Tistrella bauzanensis: one gene and its partner. Each later gene encodes a partner of the first gene's protein in a complex. Links are inferred from orthologs where the notes say so. Each region holds a gene or a part of one and is shown on either strand. Other genes may lie near its edges.

Region 1 (3,257 bases):
CCGCGGCCTCGTTCCAGGAAACCACCCGCGTGCTCACCGAGGCGGCCACGGCCGGCAAGATGGACACGCTGGACGGTCTGAAAGAGAACGTCATCGTCGGCCGCCTGATCCCGGCCGGCACCGGTGCTGCGGTCAATCGGCTGAAGTCGATCGCCGCCAACCGCGACAAGGCGCTGCTGGACAAGCACGGCCCGGAAGACGCCCCGCAGGCGCTGACTGCGGCCGACGTCTCCGGTGCTGCCGAGTGACGCACTGACAGTGACGCACTGACCCGGCCGGAAGGCCCATGACGCCCCGCAAGGGTGCCATGACCTGATCGAGGCGACCCCGCCTGCCCCCGACCCGTTCGGGCGGCCGGCGGGGTCGCTTCATGTGCGGGGCAGGCGCGGGGGCGGCGAAGACCGGGGCGGCGAGGACAGCCTGCATTGCGGATGACGCAGGGGGCGCATGCATCCGGAGGGTTGATGAGGGGGCCGGCGGGATTTATCCGGCGCCATTCCCGCACGATCCCTGAGGATTCCGCCAAGACCCGGAAACCCTTGCAGGTCAAGCCTTTTGGGGTTGACCAATGGAGGGGGCGCAACTAGTATGCGCGCTCACTTCGGGAGCTGGCGTGTGGGCTCCGAAGACGCTGCGTCTCTGACGCGGCACATCATACAGCACCGTCCATGCCGTAGGGGCCGGCGAAGACAGCCCCCGGAAGGCAAAGCCTTTTCCGAGCCGGCATTTGTGCCGTTGGCGGAAAAGAGGCTCTGCCCTCCGATCGTTTTTGTGTGGCCGCAAGGCCAAAAGTTTAGCGGGACCGATTGGATGCCCACAATCAATCAGCTGATCCGCAAGCCGCGCCTGGCGCCGGTGGATCGGAACAAGGTGCCTGCCCTTGAGGCATGCCCCCAGAAGCGTGGTGTCTGCACCCGCGTGTACACCACCACCCCGAAGAAGCCGAACTCGGCGCTTCGTAAGGTGGCGCGCGTGCGCCTGACCAACAGCTTCGAGGTCACGAGCTACATTCCGGGTGAAGGCCACAACCTTCAGGAACACTCGGTCGTGCTGATCCGCGGCGGTCGCGTCAAGGACCTTCCCGGCGTGCGCTACCACATCCTTCGCGGCACGCTGGATACCCAGGGCGTCAAGAATCGTCGTCAGCGTCGTTCGAAGTACGGCGCGAAGCGGCCGAAGTAATCCGGCCCAGGAGAGGTTGATCCCATGTCCCGTCGTCATGCCGCCGAAAAGCGTCAGATTCTTCCGGATCCGAAGTTCGGTGACGCCGTCGTCAGCAAGTTCATGAACGTGCTGATGTACGACGGCAAGAAGTCGGTCGCGGAAGCGATCGTCTACGGTGCCTTCGATCTGATCGAGCAGAAGACCCGCCAGGAAGGCGTGCGCGTTTTCCACGAGGCGCTCGACAATGTGCGCCCCTCGGTCGAGGTGAAGAGCCGCCGTGTCGGTGGCGCCACCTATCAGGTGCCGGTCGAGGTTCGCCCCGATCGCGCCCAGGCCCTGTCCATCCGCTGGCTGATCGCCGCCGCCCGCAATCGTTCCGAGAACACTGCGGTCGAGCGTCTCGCCGGTGAACTGCTCGATGCCGCGCAGAGCCGTGGCACCGCAATCAAGAAGCGTGAAGATACCCACCGCATGGCGGACGCCAACAAGGCGTTCTCGCATTATCGCTGGTAACGGGTCGGCCGTCTCTTAAACCCCCAGTTTCCTGGACGCGAACATGGCACGCACGACGCCCATCGAGGCCTACCGCAACATCGGCATCATGGCGCACATCGATGCCGGCAAGACGACGACGACCGAGCGCATCCTCTATTACACCGGCCGGTCCCACAAGATCGGTGAGGTGCACGAGGGTGCGGCCACGATGGACTGGATGGAACAGGAGCAGGAGCGCGGCATCACCATCACGTCGGCCGCGACGACCTGCTACTGGAACGACCATCGGATCAACATCATCGACACCCCGGGCCACGTTGACTTCACCATCGAGGTGGAGCGTTCGCTCCGCGTTCTCGACGGCGCGGTCGCCGTGTTCGACAGTGTCGCGGGCGTTGAGCCGCAGTCGGAAACGGTGTGGCGCCAGGCGGACAAGTATCGGGTTCCGCGCATCTGCTTCGTCAATAAGATGGATCGGATGGGTGCCAACTTCTACCGCTGCGTCGACATGATGGTCGACCGGCTTGGCGCCGTGCCTCTGGTCCTCAGCCTGCCGATCGGTTCCGAGGCGGAATATGCCGGCATCGTCGATCTGATCAAGATGAAGGCGATCGTCTGGAAGGACGAGAACCTCGGCGCCGAATTCGAAGAGCGCGACATCCCGGCCGACATGGCCGACCGCGCGGAAGAGTACCGGCAGAAGCTGGTCGAAACCGCGGTCGAAGCCGATGACGACGTGATGGAAGCCTATCTTGACGGCAACGAGCCCGACATCGCCACGCTGAAGCGCTGCGTCCGCAAGGGCACACTGGCGCGTCAGTTCGTGCCGGTGATCAACGGGTCGGCCTTCAAGAACAAGGGCGTCCAGCCGCTGCTCGACTCGGTCATCGACTATCTGCCGTCGCCGACCGACGTGCCGCCGGTGACCGGTACCGCCGTGGACGACCCTGAGGTCGTCATGACCCGTGAGAGCCGCGACGATGTGCCGTTCTCGGCGCTGGCCTTCAAGATCATGTCGGACCCCTTCGTTGGCTCGCTGACCTATATCCGGATCTATTCGGGTGTGGTCGAGAGCGGTTCCTATGTGCTCAACACCGTCAAGGGTGACCGCGAGCGCGTCGGCCGCATGCTGCTGATGCATGCCAACAGCCGTGAAGACGTCAAGGAAGCCCGTGCGGGCGACATCGTGGCGCTCTGCGGCATGAAGGGCACCACCACCGGTGACACCATCTGCGCCGCGGACGCCAAGATCATCCTGGAGCGCATGGAGTTCCCGGATCCGGTGATCGAGGTTGCGGTCGAGCCGAAGACCAAGAGCGACCAGGAGAAGATGGGCCTCGCCCTGTCGCGTCTGGCGCAGGAGGATCCGTCCTTCCGCGTGTCGACCGACGAGGAGAGCGGCCAGACCGTGATCAAGGGGATGGGTGAACTCCATCTCGAGATCATCGTCGATCGCATGCGCCGCGAGTTCAAGGTCGAGGCGAATGTCGGTCAGCCGCAGGTGGCCTATCGCGAGCGGTTCGGCCAGGCGGTGGAAGTCGACTACACCCACAAGAAGCAGACCGGCGGTTCCGGTCAGTTTGCGCGGGTGAAGCTGA
Region 2 (3,308 bases), on another replicon or contig:
CGGCCCCCCGCCATCTGCCGGTTCGGGGGCCCGCACCGGGACACGGAGTTCGGTTTTCGACTCCGCGGTCAGAGGAAATGTAATGCGCCATTCGCACTTGCCAAAGGGGGAAAAAGCACCAGCGTGCGGATCATCCCCCGAACCCGGACATGACGAACCCGCCACCGCGTGTACGCGATGGCGGGTTGCATGTCGGGTCAACGTCGCCACCGCAGCCTTGCCCGAGGCTTCGGCATCCTGATGACGCCATCGACGGCCTGTCGGGCCATCAGGCTCAGGATCCGGCCTCTTCAAGCTTCGGCCGCTGGGCGACGACCGTGTCGATCAGGCCGAAGGCCTTGGCCTCCTCGGGCGACATGAAGTTGTCGCGCTCCATGCCGCGCTCCAGTTCTTCCAGCGGCCGGCCGGTGTGGTGCATATAGATTTCGTTCAGCCGTGCCCGCAGCTTCAGGATCTCGCGGGCATGGATCTCGATGTCGCTGGCCTGGCCGCGAAACCCGCCCGACGGCTGATGGATCATGATCCGGGCATTGGGCAAGGCAAAGCGCTTGCCGGCGGCACCGCCCGCGAGCAGCAGCGAACCCATCGAGGCGGCCTGACCGATGCACAAGGTCTGAACGTCGCAGCGGATGTACTGCATCGTGTCATAGATCGCCAGCCCCGAGGTCACCACGCCGCCCGGCGAGTTGATGTAGAAGGAAATATCCTTCTTCGGGTTCTCGCTTTCGAGGAACAGCAACTGCGCCGTCACCAGGCTGGCCACGCCGTCCTCGACCGGGCCGGTCAGGAAGATGATCCGCTCCTTGAGCAGGCGCGAATAGATGTCATAGGCGCGCTCGCCCCGGTTGGTCTGCTCGACCACCATCGGCACCAGCGTGTTCATATAGGTATCGAGCATATCGCTCATGCGCTTTCCGCTCCCCTCAACAGACATCATCCGGTCGTCACAAAACCCCGGCCGCCGAGACGTTTGCGACCGCTCCCGAAGCCGGAAGCGGTCGCAGACGATATCGCCGACAGGGCAGCGGATCAGGCCTCGGTCTTGGCGTCGTCCGCCGTGGCCTCGGCCTCGTCCTCATCGTCGGGATCCTTCATCAGATCCTCGGCGCTGACGACCTTCTCCTCGACCTTGGCAAGGGCCAGGATGTGATCGACGACCTTGTCCTCGAAAATCGGCGCCCGAAGTGCGCGCAGCGCATCCGGATTCTGCTGATAATACTCGATCACCCGCGCTTCCTGACCGGGGAAGCGGCGCGCCTGCTCGATCAGCGCGCGGTTGACCTCTTCATCCGCCACCTGAACATCGTTCACCCGACCCACTTCTGCAAGGACCAGACCCAGACGAACCCGACGCAGGGCGATCGCGCGATATTCCTCGCGGACCTCGTCCTCGGTCTTCTCCATGCTCTCGAAAGTCTGGCCAGTGCGCGTCATCTCTTCGCTGAGCTGCTTCCAGATGCCCTCGAACTCGGCCTCCAGCATGCCCGCCGGCACCTCGAACTCGTAACGGCCGGCCAGGCTGTCGAGCAGGCCGCGCTTCAGCTTCTGACGGCTGATGCCCTCATAGCGGTTGCGGAAATCGTCACGGATCGCCGCCTTCAGCGCGTCGAGGTTATCGAGGCCCAGCTTCTCGGCCAGGGCATCGTCGATCCCCGCGGTCTTGGGCGCCTTGACCTCCTTGATGGTGGTCTCGAAGGTCGCGGCCTTGCCGGCAAGCTGCTCCGCGCCATAATCGGCGGGGAAGTTCACCTCGACCTTGCGCTCCTCGCCAGGCTTGGCGCCGACCAGCTGGTCTTCGAAGCCGGGAATGAAGGTGTTGGAGCCCAGCACGAGCGCATAGCCCTCGGCCTCGCCGCCCTGGAAGGCCTCGCCATCGACGAAGCCCTTGAAGTCGATGACCACCTGGTCGCCGTTCTCGGCGGCGCGATCCTCGACCGCCTCGAATTCCTGATTGGCCGAGGCGATACGCTCCAGCGCCGCGTCGACTTCCTTGTCCTCGACCTCGGCTGCCTCGCGGACCAGTTCGACATCGGAGAAATCGCCCAGCTCGAAATCGGGCATGATCTCGACGACCATGGTGTATTCCAGATCCTGACCCTCGTCGAAGGCCGTGATCTCGATCTTGGGCTGCGTCGCCGGGCGCAGGTCGTTCTTCGCCAGAACCTCACGCGAGGTCTCGTTGACCGACTCCTCAAGAACCTCGCCCATCACCGAGGCGCCATAGCGCTGCTTGACCACCTTCGCCGGGATCTTGCCGGGACGGAAGCCAGGCATCTTGATGGTGGCGCTGATCGAGGCGATTCGGCTGTCGATCTTCTCGTTGATCGACGTGGCCGGCACGACGACCTTGTATTCGCGCTTGAGCCCTTCGGCGTTGGTCTCGGTGATCTGCATCAAAACGGTCTCACAGGGTCGGTTGACTGCGGCAGCGCCTGCCCGTCGCGGGGGACGGGATTTCGTTGCCGGCGGCCGTTGACGGGCCGCGGCAGGCAGGCGCCGGGTGCGCGAAGAGGCGTGTTCGCAGGCGGTCAGGCTCCACGACACGGGCGGCAAGCATGTGGCACGAAAATGCCCCGCTTCGCAAGCCCTATACGCGGCAAAGCCGGTGCCGGCGGGCTTGAATGGCCCGCCGGCACCGGCTGTCCGCCCGCTCCGGCCCGCGGAGCAAAGATCAGGTGACGGCGAACACCGTGTAGCTGGTGGCGGTTGCGTTCCAGGCCCCCTTGACGATCACGTCACGCCCAGAGATTTCCACCAGATCCGACCCGGCGCTCGCCATGGCAGAGACCGACATCGACCGCCCGCGATCGGTTCCTGTCGTGATCGACACCATGACGAAGACCGGCGCGAAGCGCAGAGTCAGGGTCTGCGATGCCGTGCCATCGCCGTCATAGGCGAGCACGGCACGGCTGGTATCGGTCACGGCCTGGCGCATGGCCGTGGTCAGTTCGTGGGTGCTGATGCCATCCGGCAGAATATTGTCGCGGACCACCAGCCCGGACACAGCGGCGCTCGTCGTCGCCAACCCGATCATCGGCGGGTTCCGCAACATGCTCGGATTGTCGACCATGTTTTCCGAGATGATCAGGCCATCGACCGGGTCGTTGATCCGGACGACATAGCGCTGGCTCTCGGTCGATACGTCGTTCGCCAGACAGACGTCCTTCATCACGTTGCCGCGAAAGGCGACATTGGTGCACCCCGTGCCCAGAGACAGCACGTCGCGGGTCACACGCTTGAAGTGATTGCCATCGATCGAGACATTGCTGACACCCGACAGAAGCACGCCCCCCAGAATTTCGCGCGTC

What was found.
Region 2: the proteins of rpsG (region 1) and tig are in contact, whole or in part, in a crystal structure (PDB 3GTY), measured with the Thermotoga maritima proteins. The link is inferred for Tistrella bauzanensis from one-to-one orthologs. Residues at the interface, in WP_004081843.1 of Thermotoga maritima: Lys34, Lys52, Lys55, Glu59, Arg62, Gln63, Glu66, Asn67, Lys69, Val71, Arg95, Ala109, Lys110, Lys111, Gly112, Arg113, Pro114, Glu117, Glu121, Ile124, Ala125, Tyr127, Asn128, Asn129, Thr130, Gly131, Lys135, Asp139, Arg142, Met143; in WP_004081061.1 of Thermotoga maritima: Glu122, Val124, Val129, Leu130, Tyr133, Glu188, Gly259, Ile262, Tyr263, Glu266, Ser270, Glu273, Gln274, Glu277, Arg308, Gln311, Ile312, Ser315, Tyr316, Glu325, Arg329, Arg336, Leu363, Phe366, Trp367, Arg373, Leu377, Arg381, Leu384, Glu387.

The regions. Positions count from the first base shown.
Region 1 is NZ_BMDZ01000024.1:29,386-32,642, forward strand. Bases 1-2,941 are described here. They hold rpsG (30S ribosomal protein S7), read left to right. Parts: upstream 1-1,206; coding sequence 1,207-1,677; downstream 1,678-2,941. Other genes in these bases: rpoC (DNA-directed RNA polymerase subunit beta'), read left to right, coding at 1-248; rpsL (30S ribosomal protein S12), read left to right, coding at 811-1,182; fusA (elongation factor G), read left to right, coding at 1,721-2,941. Outside these bases: more of fusA, read left to right, coding at 2,942-3,257.
Region 2 is NZ_BMDZ01000003.1:6,053-9,360, reverse strand. The notes cover bases 213-3,204. They hold tig (trigger factor), read right to left. Parts: upstream 2,395-3,204; coding sequence 1,030-2,394; downstream 213-1,029. Other genes in these bases: IEW15_RS02200 (hypothetical protein), read right to left, coding at 2,672-3,204; clpP (ATP-dependent Clp endopeptidase proteolytic subunit ClpP), read right to left, coding at 275-907. Also shown: more of IEW15_RS02200, read right to left, coding at 3,205-3,308. UniProt on the Bacillus subtilis protein: Involved in protein export. Acts as a chaperone by maintaining the newly synthesized protein in an open conformation. Functions as a peptidyl-prolyl cis-trans isomerase.